DNA from 2 places in the Sporosarcina sp. P37 genome. Region 2 is predicted to be linked to the other one. Evidence: a T-box and tRNA genes for the amino acid it is inferred to sense, from the RefSeq annotation. Region 2 holds a T-box; the other holds one or more tRNA genes.

Region 1 (10,063 bases), 1.3 Mb from region 2:
GTCACACCACGAGAGTTTGTAACACCCGAAGTCGGTGGGGTAACCCTTACGGGAGCCAGCCGCCGAAGGTGGGACAGATGATTGGGGTGAAGTCGTAACAAGGTAGCCGTATCGGAAGGTGCGGCTGGATCACCTCCTTTCTAAGGATTATGTTCTCTTGTCTGAAATATGACGGAAACATTCGGAAGATGAATCTCCGATTCATCACGTTAACGTTTTGCGTTCAGTTTTGAAGGCTCATTTTTTGAGTGTTCAAAGCTTTTTTCTTGTTCATTGAAAACTGGATAAAACGACATTGAAAGTAATCAAGTAATCAACCGAATTGCATAGTCATATGCAGTTCAAGCAATCTTTTTAACCTTCTGATTCCTATCGCTAGGATGACGTTGGACCTTTTATAGGTTAAGTTAGAAAGGGCGCACGGCGGATGCCTTGGCACTAGGAGCCGATGAAGGACGGCACTAACACCGATATGCTTCGGGGAGCTGTAAGTAAGCTTTGATCCGAAGATTTCCGAATGGGGAAACCCACTGTCCGTAATGGGACAGTACGTGTATGTGAATACATAGCATACTCGTGGCACACCCGGAGAACTGAAACATCTAAGTACCCGGAGGAAGAGAAAGAAACATCGATTCCCTTAGTAGCGGCGAGCGAAACGGGAAGAGCCCAAACCAAGAAGCTTGCTTCTTGGGGTTGTAGGACATTCTATACGGAGTTACAAAGGAATGCATTAGACGAAGCGACCTGGAAAGGTCCGCCGCAGCGGGTAAAAGCCCCGTAGTCGAAAGTACATTCTCTCCAGAGTGGATCCTGAGTACGGCGGAACACGTGAAATTCCGTCGGAATCCGGGAGGACCATCTCCCAAGGCTAAATACTCCCTAGTGACCGATAGTGAACCAGTACCGTGAGGGAAAGGTGAAAAGCACCCCGGAAGGGGAGTGAAATAGAACCTGAAACCGTGCGCTTACAAATTGTCAGAGCCCGTTAATGGGTGATGGCGTGCCTTTTGTAGAATGAACCGGCGAGTTACGATTTCATGCAAGGTTAAGCTGAGAAAGCGGAGCCGCAGCGAAAGCGAGTCTGAATAGGGCGAATGAGTATGGGGTCGTAGACCCGAAACCAGGTGATCTACCCATGTCCAGGGTGAAGGTCAGGTAACACTGACTGGAGGCCCGAACCCACGTATGTTGAAAAATGCGGGGATGAGGTGTGGGTAGCGGTGAAATTCCAATCGAACCTGGAGATAGCTGGTTCTCTCCGAAATAGCTTTAGGGCTAGCCTCAAACGAAAGAATCTCGGAGGTAGAGCACTGTTTGGACGAGGGGCCCATCCCGGGTTACCGAATTCAGACAAACTCCGAATGCCGATGATTTATGTTTGGGAGTCAGACAGTGGGTGATAAGATCCATTGTCGAGAGGGAAACAGCCCAGACCACCAGTTAAGGTCCCCAAGTATCTGTTAAGTGGAAAAGGATGTGGCGTTGCCCAGACAACCAGGATGTTGGCTTAGAAGCAGCCATCATTTAAAGAGTGCGTAATAGCTCACTGGTCGAGTGGCGCTGCGCCGAAAATGTACCGGGGCTAAACAGATCACCGAAGCTGTGGATTGACCGTAAGGTCAATGGTAGGAGAGCGTTCCAAGGGCGTTGAAGCTGGACCGGAAGGACTGGTGGAGCGCTTGGAAGTGAGAATGCCGGTATGAGTAGCGAAAGAAGGGTGAGAATCCCTTCCACCGAATGCCCAAGGTTTCCTGAGGAAGGCTCGTCCGCTCAGGGTTAGTCAGGACCTAAGTCGAGGCCGATAGGCGTAGACGATGGACAACAGGTTGATATTCCTGTACCACCTCCCCGCCGTTTGAGTAATGGGGGGACGCAGTAGGATAGGGTGAGCACACAGTTGGTTGTGTGTCTAAGCAGTGAGGTGGAGAACGAGGCAAATCCCGTTCTCATATAACACTAGGCTGTGATGGCAAGGAGATTGATCTCCGGAGTCCCTGATTTCACACTGCCAAGAAAAGCCTCTAGCGAGGCGGGAGGTGCCTGTACCGCAAACCGACACAGGTAGGCGAGGAGAGAATCCTAAGGTGATCGAGAGAACTCTCGTTAAGGAACTCGGCAAAATGACCCCGTAACTTCGGGAGAAGGGGTGCTCTGGTAGGGTGAATAGCCCGAGAGAGCCGCAGTGAATAGGCCCAGGCGACTGTTTAGCAAAAACACAGGTCTCTGCAAAATCGTAAGATGACGTATAGGGGCTGACGCCTGCCCGGTGCTGGAAGGTTAAGAGGAGGGGTTAGCGCAAGCGAAGCTCTGAATTGAAGCCCCAGTAAACGGCGGCCGTAACTATAACGGTCCTAAGGTAGCGAAATTCCTTGTCGGGTAAGTTCCGACCCGCACGAAAGGCGTAACGATCTGGGCACTGTCTCAACGAGAGACTCGGTGAAATTATAATATGCGTGAAGATGCGCATTACCCGCGACAGGACGGAAAGACCCCGTGGAGCTTTACTGTAGCCTGATATTGAATTCCGGTGCAGCCTGTACAGGATAGGTAGGAGCCTTGGATTCCGGAGCGCCAGCTTCGGAGGAGGCATTGGTGGGATACTACCCTGGCTGTATTGGACTTCTAACCCTTGCCCGTGATCCGGGCAGGAGACAGTGTCAGGTGGGCAGTTTGACTGGGGCGGTCGCCTCCTAAAGAGTAACGGAGGCGCTCAAAGGTTCCCTCAGAATGGTTGGACATCATTCGCAGAGTGCAAAGGCATAAGGGAGCTTGACTGCGAGACCTACAAGTCGAGCAGGGTCGAAAGACGGACTTAGTGATCCGGTGGTTCCGCATGGAAGGGCCATCGCTCAACGGATAAAAGCTACCCCGGGGATAACAGGCTTATCTCCCCCAAGAGTCCACATCGACGGGGAGGTTTGGCACCTCGATGTCGGCTCGTCGCATCCTGGGGCTGTAGTCGGTCCCAAGGGTTGGGCTGTTCGCCCATTAAAGCGGCACGCGAGCTGGGTTCAGAACGTCGTGAGACAGTTCGGTCCCTATCCGTCGCGGGCGCAGGAAATTTGAGGAGAGCTGTCCTTAGTACGAGAGGACCGGGATGGACATACCGCTGGTGTACCAGTTGTCTTGCCAAAGGCATCGCTGGGTAGCTATGTATGGACGGGATAAATGCTGAAAGCATCTAAGCATGAAGCCCCCTTCAAGATGAGATTTCCCATTACGCAAGTAAGTAAGATCCCTCAAAGATGATGAGGTGGATAGGTCTGGGGTGGAAGTACGGCGACGTATGGAGCTGACAGATACTAATCGATCGAGGACTTAACCTATTATAAAAAGAAGTTACTTGAATGACCCAATGTCTTTTATTCAGTTTTGAGTGAACAAGCTTTACTCAAAAAAATATTAAAAATAATGCTTGCATTAATTTTAATAAGTGTTATAATAGTAAATGTCCTGAAAAAAGGACTCGCAGTCTGGTGACGATGGCGAAGAGGTCACACCCGTTCCCATACCGAACACGGAAGTTAAGCTCTTCAGCGCTGATGGTAGTTGGGGGTTTCCCCCTGTGAGAGTAAGACGTCGCCAGGCAATTTTTTTCTTAAGATCTTCAATGATAATGTCATACATAATCAAGCGATCAATAGGAATGAAAAATAAAAAAGCAGTATTATACCCAGGAGGATTAGCTCAGCTGGGAGAGCACCTGCCTTACAAGCAGGGGGTCGGCGGTTCGAGCCCGTCATCCTCCACCATATATATTCTACACCTGCCGGTGTAGCTCAACTGGTAGAGCAACTGACTTGTAATCAGTAGGTTGAGGGTTCAAGTCCTTTCGCCGGCACCACTTAGTACGAGCCGTTAGCTCAGTTGGTAGAGCATCTGACTTTTAATCAGAGGGTCACAGGTTCGAATCCTGTACGGCTCACCATTTTTACAGTATCATATTGCGGGTGTGGTGGAACTGGCAGACACGCTAGACTTAGGATCTAGTGCCTTCGGGCGTGGGGGTTCGACTCCCTTCACCCGCACTTTTACGCGGAAGTAGTTCAGTGGTAGAATACGACCTTGCCAAGGTCGGGGTCGCGGGTTCGAATCCCGTCTTCCGCTTTTCACTCTTGCCGGGGTGGCGGAACTGGCAGACGCACAGGACTTAAAATCCTGCGGTAGGTGACTACCGTACCGGTTCGATTCCGGTTCTCGGCACCAAATTTATAATATGCGCCCGTAGCTCAATTGGATAGAGCGTCTGACTACGGATCAGAAGGTTGTGGGTTCGACTCCTGCCGGGCGCGCCATAATTTAAATAATCTCATTATATACAGTCGGGAAGTAGCTCAGCTTGGTAGAGCACTTGGTTTGGGACCAAGGGGTCGCAGGTTCGAATCCTGTCTTCCCGACCACTTAATGGGGCCTTAGCTCAGCTGGGAGAGCGCCTGCCTTGCACGCAGGAGGTCAACGGTTCGATCCCGTTAGGCTCCACCATTAATTATATTTGAACTTCATGAACCTTGAAAACTGAACAGCAAAACGTTAACGAAATACAGTTTATGCATCTAACGATGACATAAACAAAATGAGTATCTTAATTGATGCCAGCAAATGAAACTCGAGCTAATCGATTTTTCATTCTACTGACTGACAAGGTGTAGTGAAGTGCTAGGAGATGAAGGAGAGAAGGAGGGAGCGTACTCAGGTACGTGACCGACTGATCGACTGAAATCGACGACGCAATTCGCTGCAGATTGTCTGTCAGTCTTATGGAGAGTTTGATCCTGGCTCAGGACGAACGCTGGCGGCATGCCTAATACATGCAAGTCGAGCGAACTGTTGGAAGCTTGCTTCCAACAGTTAGCGGCGGACGGGTGAGTAACACGTGGGCAACCTGCCCTTCAGATGGGGATAACTCCGGGAAACCGGGGCTAATACCGAATAATCCATTTCTTCGCATGAAGAGATGTTGAAAGACGGCGTTTCGCTGTCACTGAAGGATGGGCCCGCGGCGCATTAGCTAGTTGGTGGGGTAACGGCCTACCAAGGCAACGATGCGTAGCCGACCTGAGAGGGTGATCGGCCACACTGGGACTGAGACACGGCCCAGACTCCTACGGGAGGCAGCAGTAGGGAATCTTCCACAATGGACGAAAGTCTGATGGAGCAATGCCGCGTGAGTGAAGAAGGTTTTCGGATCGTAAAGCTCTGTTGTAAGGGAAGAACAAGTACAGGAGTAACTGCCTGTACCTTGACGGTACCTTACCAGAAAGCCACGGCTAACTACGTGCCAGCAGCCGCGGTAATACGTAGGTGGCAAGCGTTGTCCGGAATTATTGGGCGTAAAGCGCGCGCAGGCGGTCCTTTAAGTCTGATGTGAAAGCCCACGGCTCAACCGTGGAGGGTCATTGGAAACTGGAGGACTTGAGTACAGAAGAGGAAAGCGGAATTCCACGTGTAGCGGTGAAATGCGTAGAGATGTGGAGGAACACCAGTGGCGAAGGCGGCTTTCTGGTCTGTAACTGACGCTGAGGCGCGAAAGCGTGGGGAGCAAACAGGATTAGATACCCTGGTAGTCCACGCCGTAAACGATGAGTGCTAAGTGTTAGGGGGTTTCCGCCCCTTAGTGCTGCAGCTAACGCATTAAGCACTCCGCCTGGGGAGTACGGCCGCAAGGCTGAAACTCAAAGGAATTGACGGGGACCCGCACAAGCGGTGGAGCATGTGGTTTAATTCGAAGCAACGCGAAGAACCTTACCAGGTCTTGACATCCCACTGACCGGCATGGAGACATGCCTTTCCCTTCGGGGACAGTGGTGACAGGTGGTGCATGGTTGTCGTCAGCTCGTGTCGTGAGATGTTGGGTTAAGTCCCGCAACGAGCGCAACCCTTAATCTTAGTTGCCATCATTCAGTTGGGCACTCTAAGGTGACTGCCGGTGACAAACCGGAGGAAGGTGGGGATGACGTCAAATCATCATGCCCCTTATGACCTGGGCTACACACGTGCTACAATGGACGATACAGAGGGCTGCAAACCCGCGAGGGGGAGCCAATCCCACAAAATCGTTCCCAGTTCGGATTGCAGGCTGCAACTCGCCTGCATGAAGCCGGAATCGCTAGTAATCGTGGATCAGCATGCCACGGTGAATACGTTCCCGGGTCTTGTACACACCGCCCGTCACACCACGAGAGTTTGTAACACCCGAAGTCGGTGGGGTAACCCTTACGGGAGCCAGCCGCCGAAGGTGGGACAGATGATTGGGGTGAAGTCGTAACAAGGTAGCCGTATCGGAAGGTGCGGCTGGATCACCTCCTTTCTAAGGATTATGTTCTCTTGTCTGAAATATGACAGAAACATTCGGAAGATGAATCTCCGATTCATCACGTTAACGTTTTGCGTTCAGTTTTGAAGGCTCATTTTTTGAGTGTTCAAAGCTTTTTTCTTGTTCATTGAAAACTGGATAAAACGACATTGAAAGTAATCAAGTAATCAACCGAATTGCATAGTCATATGCAGTTCAAGCAATCTTTTTAACCTTCTGATTCCTATCGCTAGGATGACGTTGGACCTTTTATAGGTTAAGTTAGAAAGGGCGCACGGCGGATGCCTTGGCACTAGGAGCCGATGAAGGACGGCACTAACACCGATATGCTTCGGGGAGCTGTAAGTAAGCTTTGATCCGAAGATTTCCGAATGGGGAAACCCACTGTCCGTAATGGGACAGTACGTGTATGTGAATACATAGCATACTCGTGGCACACCCGGAGAACTGAAACATCTAAGTACCCGGAGGAAGAGAAAGAAACATCGATTCCCTTAGTAGCGGCGAGCGAAACGGGAAGAGCCCAAACCAAGAAGCTTGCTTCTTGGGGTTGTAGGACACTCTATACGGAGTTACAAAGGAATGCATTAGACGAAGCGACCTGGAAAGGTCCGCCGCAGCGGGTAAAAGCCCTGTAGTCGAAAGTGCATTCTCTCCAGAGTGGATCCTGAGTACGGCGGAACACGTGAAATTCCGTCGGAATCCGGGAGGACCATCTCCCAAGGCTAAATACTCCCTAGTGACCGATAGTGAACCAGTACCGTGAGGGAAAGGTGAAAAGCACCCCGGAAGGGGAGTGAAATAGAACCTGAAACCGTGCGCTTACAAATTGTCAGAGCCCGTTAATGGGTGATGGCGTGCCTTTTGTAGAATGAACCGGCGAGTTACGATTCCATGCAAGGTTAAGCTGAGAAAGCGGAGCCGCAGCGAAAGCGAGTCTGAATAGGGCGAATGAGTATGGGGTCGTAGACCCGAAACCAGGTGATCTACCCATGTCCAGGGTGAAGGTCAGGTAACACTGACTGGAGGCCCGAACCCACGTATGTTGAAAAATGCGGGGATGAGGTGTGGGTAGCGGTGAAATTCCAATCGAACCTGGAGATAGCTGGTTCTCTCCGAAATAGCTTTAGGGCTAGCCTCAAACGAAAGAATCTCGGAGGTAGAGCACTGTTTGGACGAGGGGCCCATCCCGGGTTACCGAATTCAGACAAACTCCGAATGCCGATGATTTATGTTTGGGAGTCAGACAGTGGGTGATAAGATCCATTGTCGAGAGGGAAACAGCCCAGACCACCAGCTAAGGTCCCCAAGTATCTGTTAAGTGGAAAAGGATGTGGCGTTGCCCAGACAACCAGGATGTTGGCTTAGAAGCAGCCATCATTTAAAGAGTGCGTAATAGCTCACTGGTCGAGTGGCGCTGCGCCGAAAATGTACCGGGGCTAAACAGATCACCGAAGCTGTGGATTGACCGTAAGGTCAATGGTAGGAGAGCGTTCCAAGGGCGTTGAAGCTGGACCGGAAGGACTGGTGGAGCGCTTGGAAGTGAGAATGCCGGTATGAGTAGCGAAAGAAGGGTGAGAATCCCTTCCACCGAATGCCCAAGGTTTCCTGAGGAAGGCTCGTCCGCTCAGGGTTAGTCAGGACCTAAGTCGAGGCCGATAGGCGTAGACGATGGACAACAGGTTGATATTCCTGTACCACCTCCCCGCCGTTTGAGTAATGGGGGGACGCAGTAGGATAGGGTGAGCACACAGTTGGTTGTGTGTCTAAGCAGTGAGGTGGAGAACGAGGCAAATCCCGTTCTCATATAACACTAGGCTGTGATGGCAAGGAGATTGATCTCCGGAGTCCCTGATTTCACACTGCCAAGAAAAGCCTCTAGCGAGGCGGGAGGTGCCTGTACCGCAAACCGACACAGGTAGGCGAGGAGAGAATCCTAAGGTGATCGAGAGAACTCTCGTTAAGGAACTCGGCAAAATGACCCCGTAACTTCGGGAGAAGGGGTGCTCTGGTAGGGTGAATAGCCCGAGAGAGCCGCAGTGAATAGGCCCAGGCGACTGTTTAGCAAAAACACAGGTCTCTGCAAAATCGTAAGATGACGTATAGGGGCTGACGCCTGCCCGGTGCTGGAAGGTTAAGAGGAGGGGTTAGCGCAAGCGAAGCTCTGAATTGAAGCCCCAGTAAACGGCGGCCGTAACTATAACGGTCCTAAGGTAGCGAAATTCCTTGTCGGGTAAGTTCCGACCCGCACGAAAGGCGTAACGATCTGGGCACTGTCTCAACGAGAGACTCGGTGAAATTATAATATGCGTGAAGATGCGCATTACCCGCGACAGGACGGAAAGACCCCGTGGAGCTTTACTGTAGCCTGATATTGAATTCCGGTGCAGCCTGTACAGGATAGGTAGGAGCCTTGGATTCCGGAGCGCCAGCTTCGGAGGAGGCATTGGTGGGATACTACCCTGGCTGTATTGGACTTCTAACCCTTGCCCGTGATCCGGGCAGGAGACAGTGTCAGGTGGGCAGTTTGACTGGGGCGGTCGCCTCCTAAAGAGTAACGGAGGCGCTCAAAGGTTCCCTCAGAATGGTTGGACATCATTCGCAGAGTGCAAAGGCATAAGGGAGCTTGACTGCGAGACCTACAAGTCGAGCAGGGTCGAAAGACGGACTTAGTGATCCGGTGGTTCCGCATGGAAGGGCCATCGCTCAACGGATAAAAGCTACCCCGGGGATAACAGGCTTATCTCCCCCAAGAGTCCACATCGACGGGGAGGTTTGGCACCTCGATGTCGGCTCGTCGCATCCTGGGGCTGTAGTCGGTCCCAAGGGTTGGGCTGTTCGCCCATTAAAGCGGCACGCGAGCTGGGTTCAGAACGTCGTGAGACAGTTCGGTCCCTATCCGTCGCGGGCGCAGGAAATTTGAGGAGAGCTGTCCTTAGTACGAGAGGACCGGGATGGACATACCGCTGGTGTACCAGTTGTCTTGCCAAAGGCATCGCTGGGTAGCTATGTATGGACGGGATAAATGCTGAAAGCATCTAAGCATGAAGCCCCCTTCAAGATGAGATTTCCCATTACGCAAGTAAGTAAGATCCCTCAAAGATGATGAGGTGGATAGGTCTGGGGTGGAAGTACGGCGACGTATGCAGCTGACAGATACTAATCGATCGAGGACTTAACCTATTATAAAAAGAAATTACTTGAAATACCCAATGTCTTTTATTCAGTTTTGAGTGAACAACCTTTACTCAAAAAGTCTAGTAACGATGGCGAAGAGGTCACACCCGTTCCCATACCGAACACGGAAGTTAAGCTCTTCAGCGCCGATGGTAGTTGGGGGTTTCCCCCTGTGAGAGTAGGACGTTGCTAGGCAAGCGAAGCCATTCCCTTTGGGGAGTGGCTTTTTTGTATTTTTGAGAGATTTTTTCTGTTATCCGCTCTTTCTATTGGATATTTGATCATAGTAACTGCTCAAGCGCTCATACTTGTGCGGCATCCTCTCTATGCCTTCGGCTAAGTGCTCATACTTGGTCGGTATCCGCTCTATGTCTTCAGCCAAGCGCTCATAACTCCAGTTCATCCGCTCTATGTCTCGGGCTAAGCGCTCATACTTGTGCGGCATCCGCTCTATGCCTCCACCCAAGCGCTCATACTCGGGCGGTATACGCTCTATGTCTTCAGCCAAGCGCTCATAACTCCAGTTCATCCGCTCTATGTCTCGGGCTAAGCGCTCATACTTGTGCGGCA
Region 2 (10,063 bases):
ATTTATCAGGCGTATCAGGACGATGCCATTACGATACTGACCGAAAACCCTTATCGGCTGATCAGAGAAATTGAAGGAATCGGCTTTCAGCGTGCAGATGATCTTGCACAGCAACTGGGACTTGTAGGCGATCATCCGGCGCGTATTAAAGCAGCTGTTTATTACAGCGTACATAGTGAAGTGAACTCAGCAGGGCATGTGTATGTGGAATCAGAAGCAATTCTTCCGCAGGCAAAGCAGCTGCTAGAAGCGAGTCAGCCGCATAGCATTTCGTACGAAGCCATTACACAGGCAGTCATCGAGCTCGTGGAAGAAGGCGCACTTTCTGCTGAAATGCAGCGGCTGTACCTTCCGTCTCTGTATTATTCGGAAATTGGCATTGCTGCCAAAGTGAATAAAATATTGGAAAATGAAGTGGACGAACAGTTCCCTGCATCTGAAATCAGAAAAGCAATTGGTGAAATTGAAGAACGTCTTGAAGTGGAGTATGCCGAGACACAGGTGGAAGCGATAGAACGCGCTCTCCATTCCCCGCTTCTCGTATTGACAGGAGGGCCGGGGACAGGGAAGACAACTGTTATTAGAGGGCTGGTCGAGGCGTACGCGGAATTGCATGGAATATCTCTGGATGTAGAAGAGTATGCACGTAAAAAGGAGCCGTTCCCGATTATTTTAGCTGCTCCTACAGGACGTGCGGCAAAACGGATGTCGGAATCTACAGGGCTGCCTGCCATGACCATTCATCGTCTTCTCGGCTTTACAGGCCAGGAAGATGAAGAAGAAACCGAGCGGGAAGTAGAAGGCAATCTCATCATTATTGATGAAACGTCCATGGTGGACACATGGCTAATGCATCAGCTGCTAAAAGCAGTCCGCAATGACGCCCAGCTGTTATTCGTCGGAGACCAGGATCAGCTGCCTTCTGTCGGACCGGGACAAGTGCTGCATGATTTTATGCGGTCCGGTAAAATTCCTGTCGTCGAACTGACGGATATTTTCCGCCAAAGTGAAGGCTCCACCATCATCGAACTCGCACATATGATTAAACAAAAAGAATTGACGATGGATGTGACTAAAAAAACGTCCGACCGTTCTTTCATAAAAGCTTCAAGTGAACAGATTTTACCTGCTGTTAAACAGATTATCCAAAGCGCTGTGTCAAAAGGTCATTCTATTAAAGATATCCAGGTGCTTGCTCCGATGTACAAAGGACCGGCGGGAATTGACGGATTGAACAAGATGATTCAGGAAATCATAAATCCGCCCGCATCAGGCAGAAAAGAAATGGTCTTCGGCGAAACCACTTACCGTGTCGGCGATAAAGTGCTGCAGCTCGTGAATCAGCCGGAGAGCAATGTCTTTAACGGTGATATGGGCGAAGTGGTTGCTATCATGCTGGCTAAAGAAACAACTGACAAAAAAGCCATTATGGTCGTTTCATACGACGGCAATGAAGTGCAATATGAACGCAGCGACTTAAATCAGCTGACGCTCGCCTATTGCTGTTCTATCCATAAATCCCAGGGAAGTGAATTCCCGATTGTCGTTATGCCGATCGTCAAAAGCCAGCGTAAAATGCTGCGGCGCAATCTGCTCTATACAGGCATTACACGTGCAAAAAACTTTTTAATTTTATGCGGTGAAGCAGAAGAGTTCAAAGCAGGTATTGCACGCACAGATGAAACAGAACGGCAGACCACGCTGAAAGAACGGATTGAAGGAGAGACAGCGGGACAGCCCGAAACGAAAGCCGTTCCATCTGAAACTGCGGCGCGTCCCGAAAAAGTGACCGTACAGGAAACGATGAAACAGGAAGATGCATCCCCAGCAAAATTAACGATGGATAATTTCACTGCAATCGATCCTATGATCGGTATGTCTGATTTGTCACCATTCGACTTTCTGGAGGCGACTGATTGACAAAGCGATAGAACTTTCCTATAATTCGTTTAGAAATATCGAAAAACGTTGAAGGAACGAGTACCCGTATATTCTGTGTGAAGAAAAGAGCTTCTTGGCTGAAAAAGCTCTCTCAGAACTGCGGGGAACGCTATTCCGAAGTGCAGGTTAATCCCTGCCGTCTTGCCGCGTTAAGGCAACTCGAGATACCGCGTCATGCGGTAATTAGGGTGGTACCGCGATCAATGAAATCTTCGCCCCTTTTTTTAAAAGGGGGGGAGTTTTTTTAATTTTAGGAGGAGCAAAACGATGAAGAAGCTTACGGCAACTGAAATTCGCCAAATGTTTTTAGACTATTTTAAGGAGCACGGACATAATGTAGAACCATCAGCTGCATTAGTGCCAGTTGATGACCCGTCTTTGTTATGGATCAACAGCGGTGTCGCTACATTGAAGAAATACTTTGACGGACGGGTAATTCCTGAAAATCCGCGGATTGCCAATGCACAAAAATCAATCCGCACTAACGACATTGAAAATGTCGGCTACACGGCTCGTCACCATACGTTTTTTGAGATGCTCGGAAATTTTTCCATCGGGGATTACTTCAAAGAAGAAGCAATTATCCGCGCGTGGGATTTTCTGACAAATGATCAATGGATCGGCTTTGACCCGGAATTATTATCCGTGACAATCCATCCGGAAGATGAGGAAGCATATAAAATTTGGAAAGATCAGATTGGAATCCCGGTTGAGCGCATTATTCGCCTGGAAGGGAACTTCTGGGATATCGGTGAAGGCCCAAGCGGTCCAAACTCTGAAATTTTCTATGACCGCGGCCCTTCCTACGGTGATGACTTCTCAGATCCCGAATTATACCCGGGCGGAGAAAACGAACGTTATTTGGAAATCTGGAATTTAGTATTCTCTGAGTTCAATCATAACCCTGATAACACGTATACGCCGCTTCCAAAGAAAAACATTGATACAGGAATGGGACTGGAGCGGATGGCATCGGTAATCCAGGATGTGCCGACGAACTTTGATACGGATTTATTCCTGCCGATCATTGAAGCGGTGGAAAATGTATCTGGAAGAAAGTACGGGGAAACATCCCAAGCAGACACGGCATTTAAAGTTATTGCAGACCACGTTCGTACAGTAGCTTTCGCAATCGGCGACGGAGCACTTCCTTCCAATGAAGGCCGCGGCTATGTTTTGCGCCGTCTGTTAAGAAGAGCAGTGCGTTTCGCTAAGCAATTAGGTATCGATAAGCCGTTTATGTACATGCTGGTGCCGATTGTCGGAGATATTATGAAAGACTTCTATCCTGAAGTGCATGATAAACAGGCATTCATTATGAAAGTCGTGAAAAACGAAGAAGATCGTTTCCACGAAACACTGCATGACGGAATGACGATTCTTTCCTCTATTATTGAAAAAGCAAAAGCGTCGGGTACATTTATTGTTTCAGGCAGTGATGCTTTTAAGCTGTATGACACCTATGGTTTCCCGTTTGAACTGACAGAAGAGTTTGCTCTGGAAGAAGATGTAACGGTTGACCGTATCGGATTCGATGAAGAGATGGCTGCACAGCGGAACCGTGCACGGGCTGCCCGCGCCACAACGGATTCCATGCATGTTCAGTCAGGCGTTCTCGGTGAAATTCACGATGCCAGTGAATTCATCGGTTATGGCCAGCTCGAAGCGGACGCAGTCATCAGTGTGCTCATTCAGGACGGGCAGCGCATTGGCCATGCAGCAGAAGGAGAAACAGTCCAGCTGATTTTGGACCGCACACCTTTCTATGCTGAAAGCGGCGGTCAGATTGCAGATAAAGGGACATTGACAAATGATTCCTTCACTGCTGAAGTGCGTGATGTGAAAAAAGCGCCAAACGGTCAAAACCTTCACACCGTCTTCATCAGCTCAGGTGAAATGAATGAAGGCGCAGCAGTTGCTGCGAAAGTGGACGAGTTTTCACGCAACTTGACAGTCAAAAACCATACGGCAACTCACTTATTGCACAGAGCGCTGAAAGATGTCCTAGGTGATCATGTCAATCAGGCTGGATCCTATGTTGGCCCAGACCGTCTGCGATTTGACTTTTCTCATTTTGGACAAGTCACGAAAGACGAGCTGGAGCGCATCGAATTCCAGGTGAATGAACAAATTTGGGCTGGAACGCCGGTCGATACATCGCTTGCACCCATCGCAGAAGCGAAAGAAATGGGCGCGATGGCATTGTTCGGAGAGAAATACGGCGATATCGTGCGCGTCGTAAAAGTTGGAGATTACTCTATTGAATTGTGCGGCGGCTGTCATGTGCGCAATACATCTGATATCAATGTCTTCAAAATCATTTCAGAAGGCGGAATCGGGGCAGGAACACGTCGTATTGAAGCATTTACCGGCGGACAAGCTTTCCGTTCGTTTAAAGAAGATCAGGCTGTGATCGACCAAGTGGCGGAGACTGCAAAGGCTACACCGAAAACGGTGGTAACAAAAGTCGAATCCATTCTGGCTGATTTTAAAGAGCTGCAGCGCGAAAACGAATCATTGCAGGCGAAACTCGGCAACAGCCAGCTGACAGCTGTATTGGAGACAGCACAGCAAATCGAAGATATCACAGTGATTTCTGCAAATGTAGAAGTGAAAGACAATAACGGCCTTAGACAATTGATTGATGAACTGAAACAAAAAACGGTCAAAAGCGTCATTGTACTCGGTACAGTAACTGACGGGAAAGTTATGCTCGCAGCAGGCGTCACGGACGATCTGAAAGGCGGCGGCTATCACGCAGGGAAAATCGTCAACCATGTTGCCTCACTTTGCGGCGGAAAAGGCGGCGGCCGTCCGGACATGGCCATGGCTGGAGCAAAAGATGCGTCTAAACTTGATGAGGCGCTTCAATCCGTGTATGATTATGTAAAATCTGTTTAACCATTATGTACGTTCGCTATGCATGAATACGGATAATTAGTGCCGGTAAATAAATAGGTATGCACGAGCCCGTATATAACCGGGCAGCATGTTATCCGTATACTCTATATATAGAAGGTCGATTAGTCGTACTGCACATAATGGAAATCGGAAAGCGGGGTGTCGAGTATGAGTTCGTCTGATGAAACGATGAAATTCAACTTTCCTGAAGAGTCGATGGAGGAAGAAGTAAAAACGGTCATGCTCCACGTTTACAAATCATTAGAAGAAAAAGGCTACAATCCTATCAACCAGATTGTCGGATATTTATTGTCCGGAGATCCAGCCTATATTCCACGCCACGAAGACGCTCGCAGTCTGATACGCAAACTGGAGCGGGATGAAATTCTTGAAGAATTAGTAAAGTTTTATATTAGGGAGAATAGGGGCTAGACAGTATGAGAACTATGGGATTGGATGTCGGCACAAAAACGGTCGGCATCGCAATTAGCGACAGCCTCGGCTGGACAGCCCAAGGAATTGAAACCATCAAAATTGATGAGGCGGCAGGTTCTTTCGGCATGAAACGTGTTAAACAGCTGGCAGAAGAGTACGAAGTGACGGAGTTCGTCGTCGGATACCCTAAAAATATGAATAATACAATTGGGCCGCGGGGAGAAGCATCTGAACGCTACGCAGAAAAATTACGTGAAAAGTTCGGCTTCCCCGTGATATTATGGGATGAACGGCTTACCACAATGGCTGCAGAGCGTGTGCTTATTGAAGCGGATGTCAGCCGAAAAAAACGCAAGTCAGTCATTGATAAAATGGCAGCCGTCATGATTTTACAAGGGTATTTAGATTCAAAAAAACTTTAGAGGTGATTACACAATGGAACACGGACAAGAAACAATGACAATTGTAGACGAGAATGGTGAAGAGCACGTATGTGAAGTAATTTTAACATTTGATTCAAAAGAATTTGAAAGATCTTATGTGCTGTACCACGTGCTAGACGGAGAGCCGACAGATGATGATGAAGAAGTTGAAATTCACGCAGCTGCTTTCATTCCGACGGAGGAAACGGAAGAAGGCGGTTCGCTTCTTGAAATCGAATCCGATGAAGAGTGGGATATGATAGAAGAAGTACTCAACACGTTTCTTGAAGAAGAAGACGAGTAAACGATAACATCATGTGACGGACGGAATGGTGCGGACCGTTCCGTCTTTTTTGCTTGATTTATCCATAGCGGAAGAAGAGGTGAGGCTTGTGGAAAAAGAGCCCCAAAGAAAAAAAGAGATTATGTTTGAACGAATGCTGGAACAGAAGGAAGAAGTGAGAACCGTTAGAAAAATAGTGTTTTGGATTGTTGCTGTTGTTTTGGTAGTGGGACTGGTTGCAGGATTCTCAGTCTATACATACATAAAAGGTGCATTACAGCCTGTAGATCCAAATTCAGAAAAAGTGGTGGAAGTAGAAATACCGATCGGATCCGGTTTGGACGCAATATCTGAAAAACTTGAACAGTCGGGTATTATAAAAAGTGCCCGTATTTTTAAATACTATGCCAAAGTGAATAATGAAGCTGAATTTCAGGCGGGCACGTATGGGTTAACACAGGCCATGACGCCTGATGAACTGATCGAAAGTCTGAAAACGGGCGTTGTCTACCGCACACCCGCCTTTACACTCGTAATACCGGAAGGCCTTACGCTGGATCAGATTGCAAAGAAAACAAGTGAAAAAACAGGTATTAGCGAAAAGCAGTTTATGGATTATGTAACGAATGAACAAGTCATTCAAGAATATATCACTAAGTATCCTGATATTATTACAGAAGAAATTCTGAACAAAAATATCAGGTATGCACTCGAAGGCTATTTATTCCCGGCTACCTATCCTTTCTATGAGGAGAAAGTGACAGTGAAAGAAGTCGTCGATACGATGGTAGAGGCAACTGTTCAGAACGTCATTCCGTACCAAGGATATTTGAAGGAAAAAGAAAAATCGGCTCACTGGCTGCTGACATTTGCTTCATTGCTGGAAAAGGAGGCGACAGAACAGTCTGATCGCGAAACAATCGCAAGTGTATTCAACAACCGCCTGGAACAAGGCATGCCGCTGCAGACGGATCCGACTGTTTTATATGCGCTCGGCGAGCATAAGTCACGTGTGCTGAATGAAGATTTAAAAGTGGATAATGTATATAATACGTATCAAAATAAAGGACTGCCGCCGGGACCGATTGCAAACGCGGGCACTGCGTCGATACAGGCAGTGGTGGAACCGTCCAAAACAAAATATCTCTTCTTCTTGGCCGATAAAGACGGCAAAAATCATTTTACCAAGACGTATGAAGAGCACCTGAAAAACAAAGCAAAATATATCGATAGCCAGAATAAATAATACGCTGTAAAGGAGGGGTGGATATGTCGGATTACAATACTTATATTAGCCGCTTTACAGAAGAGAAAGAGCCGCTCATCCTGGAAATGGAACAATATGCCGCAGAACATCGTGTGCCGATTATGGACGACACCGGCCTTTACACACTGATCGGACTGCTGCAGATTCAGCAGCCAAAACGTATTCTTGAAATTGGAAGCGCCATCGGCTACTCGGCTATCCGGCTGGCCAAGGCGTTTCCGCAGGCTGTTATTTATACGATTGAACGGGACACAGAGCGTTACAATACAGCGGTTACCAATATTAGCCGCAGCGGACTGCAGGACCGCATCACCATCATGCATGACGACGCGCTTGAATTGGATGAAGCCAAATTGCCGCAAGAACCGTTTGATGCGCTGTTTATTGATGCGGCGAAAGGGCAATATCGAAAGTTCTTTGACAAATACAGCCCGCTCGTGAGTCTTTCAGGTGTAATCTATTGTGATAATATGTTCATGCATGGTATGGTGCTGTTGGAAGATGCAGACATACCGAAACGCAACCGCACGATGATCCGGAATTTGCAGCAATTTACCGGCTGGGCGATGCAGAATGAACAGTTTGAAACATCTCTGCTTCCCATTGGGGACGGCATTCTGACTGCGGTTAAAAAGGCAGAGACAAAATGCTGCGAAGGGGAATCACTGTGAAGAATAAACCTGTCGTAATTGGCATTACCGGGGGTTCGGGCTCAGGTAAGACAAGTGTCACTAAAAAAATTCATGAAGTATTTCAAGGTCATTCAGTTGTCGTAATTGAACAGGATGACTACTACAAAGATCAGTCGCATCTGGCATTTGAGGAAAGACTAAAAACCAATTATGATCATCCGTTAGCTTTTGATACAGACTTACTGATAGAACATATTCATCAGCTCATCAGCAGACAAGCTATAAAAAAGCCGACCTATGACTATACCGTGCATACTCGTTCTGCTGAAACGGTCACTGTAGATTCTCAGGACGTCATCATACTGGAAGGAATTTTAGTCCTTGAAGACGAACGTCTGCGAAATCTCATGGATATTAAATTGTTCGTCGATACGGATTCTGATATCCGCATCATTCGACGCATACAGCGCGATATTCATGATCGCGGCCGCACGGTAGACTCCGTGATCGGGCAATATTTGGATGTGGTCCGGCCAATGCATAATCAATTTATTGAGCCGACAAAAAAGTATGCTGATATAATCATTCCGGAAGGTGGAGAGAATGCAGTTGCTATTGATTTGATGGTGACGAAAATAAAAACAATTCTTGCTTCTGCCAGCGAAGTATAATATGATGATGACATAATTTTAAATTAATTTAGCGTACATCCTATTATTCTGATGGAATGTCAGGATATTCCAGGCGAGTGGAGACTTTATTATTCAGTCAAGTTCGTTCCTGACCGGGAAGAACATACGGTCAATTCAAAAATAGTTTTGCTATGTCACATAATTGAAGTTTGTGTGACATAGTATTTTTTATGAAAAGAAATTTGAGGAGTGTTACTAAATGGTTTCAGAGAAAAAGTATCCGATGACAGCGTCGGGTAAAGCAAAATTAGAAGAAGAATTAGAGTATTTGAAAACGGTTAAACGAAAAGAAGTAGTAGAACGCATTAAAATTGCACGCAGTTACGGAGACCTATCTGAAAACTCTGAGTACGATTCAGCGAAAGAGGATCAGGCATTCGTCGAGGGAAAAATTTCTTCTTTGGAAGGAATGATCCGCAACGCGGTCATTATTACTGAGGATGAATTGAATACAGATGAAGTGCAACTGGGCAAGACGGTTACTTTTAAAGAAATACCAGACGGAGACGAAGAGACATATACGATTGTCGGTTCGGCTGAAGCCAACCCTCTTGAAGGCTTGATTTCAAATGACTCTCCAATTGCAAAAGCATTAATTGGCCGAAAAAAAGATGAAACAGTAAAGATCCAAACTCCCGGCGGTGAAATGTCAGTTGAAATACTCGAGATAAAATGACACGCGTACCGTCTTCTCACAAGCAGAAGACGGTATTGCTTATTTTTACTGTAATCTCCCTTCAGAATATCTACACGATTTCATAATAAAGGAGTTGTCCTAAGTGGCAGATCGAGATCCAAAGTATTCCAGAACGTCACGAAAACAAGGCAGCAAAGCAAATAAGGTAAACAAAGCATTGAATATTTCCATCGGTGTCGTAGTTGTGCTCATCGCGGTAGTGGCAATTGTGTTTGTCAACGGCAGTAAAAAGGACGAACTCACTGTGGAGCAGCCGCAGCAAGCCACTAAGTCTGATGACGCCCCAATCGAACCGATTGTGCTTGAAGACGACGAAGAGGCAAAAGAACCCGACACAGAGAGTTCTGAAGCAGACAGCACTGAAGAACCGGCAGCAGAAACTTCTGAAGAAAACAGTGCTTCGGTCGTTAATGAGATAGAAGAATCTGTGGAAGAAGAGGATGAGCCGCAGCAAGAAGATCCAAAGAAAGAAACTTCATCAGACGCCGGTAAAAAATCTGTTGTGGATCCAAACTGGAAACCGATTGGAACGAAGCAAACAGGTCAGCACGTATCCAAATACGACGGTCAGTCAGCTGACTGGCATGAAAAAAAGAAAGCCATCTCTTATGCTACGGGAATGTCTGAAGACGAATTAATTTTCTTGCGTATTCAAAATGGCGGAGGCCCGCAAAAATCAGAAGGTATTGTTTCGAGCAGAGATAATTCCAAAAAGTACAAAGTATATCTTGAATGGGTGGACGGTCAAGGCTGGAAACCTGTGAAAATGGATGTGCTGAAATAATCAGCAAGA

What was found. A T-box is a leader RNA that pairs with one kind of tRNA and senses whether it is charged. The one in region 2 lies ahead of alaS (alanine--tRNA ligase), so its partner is inferred to be a tRNA-Ala.
Region 1: it has a tRNA-Ala gene. The T-box ahead of alaS (alanine--tRNA ligase) is inferred to sense a tRNA for this amino acid. The anticodon was not compared.

The regions. Positions count from the first base shown of each region.
Region 1 covers NZ_CP015349.1:1,962,704-1,972,766, forward strand. Annotated here, with positions in the region: rRNA gene SporoP37_RS10130 (16S ribosomal RNA) at 1-140, shown strand, start outside; rRNA gene SporoP37_RS10135 (23S ribosomal RNA) at 401-3,329, shown strand; rRNA gene rrf (5S ribosomal RNA) at 3,476-3,591, shown strand; tRNA gene SporoP37_RS10145 (tRNA-Val) at 3,680-3,755, shown strand; tRNA gene SporoP37_RS10150 (tRNA-Thr) at 3,772-3,847, shown strand; tRNA gene SporoP37_RS10155 (tRNA-Lys) at 3,856-3,931, shown strand; tRNA gene SporoP37_RS10160 (tRNA-Leu) at 3,950-4,031, shown strand; tRNA gene SporoP37_RS10165 (tRNA-Gly) at 4,039-4,110, shown strand; tRNA gene SporoP37_RS10170 (tRNA-Leu) at 4,121-4,209, shown strand; tRNA gene SporoP37_RS10175 (tRNA-Arg) at 4,222-4,298, shown strand; tRNA gene SporoP37_RS10180 (tRNA-Pro) at 4,327-4,403, shown strand; tRNA gene SporoP37_RS10185 (tRNA-Ala) at 4,410-4,485, shown strand; rRNA gene SporoP37_RS10190 (16S ribosomal RNA) at 4,758-6,310, shown strand; rRNA gene SporoP37_RS10195 (23S ribosomal RNA) at 6,571-9,499, shown strand; rRNA gene rrf (5S ribosomal RNA) at 9,573-9,688, shown strand; gene SporoP37_RS10205 (hypothetical protein) at 9,747-10,063, opposite strand, start outside.
Region 2 covers NZ_CP015349.1:3,218,686-3,228,748, forward strand. Annotated here, with positions in the region: gene recD2 (SF1B family DNA helicase RecD2) at 1-1,920, shown strand, start outside; T-box leader at 1,960-2,164, shown strand; gene alaS (alanine--tRNA ligase) at 2,209-4,842, shown strand; gene SporoP37_RS16145 (IreB family regulatory phosphoprotein) at 5,011-5,274, shown strand; gene ruvX (Holliday junction resolvase RuvX) at 5,280-5,699, shown strand; gene SporoP37_RS16155 (DUF1292 domain-containing protein) at 5,713-6,003, shown strand; gene mltG (endolytic transglycosylase MltG) at 6,125-7,228, shown strand; gene SporoP37_RS16165 (O-methyltransferase) at 7,252-7,920, shown strand; gene udk (uridine kinase) at 7,917-8,552, shown strand; gene greA (transcription elongation factor GreA) at 8,773-9,249, shown strand; gene SporoP37_RS16180 (YrrS family protein) at 9,353-10,054, shown strand.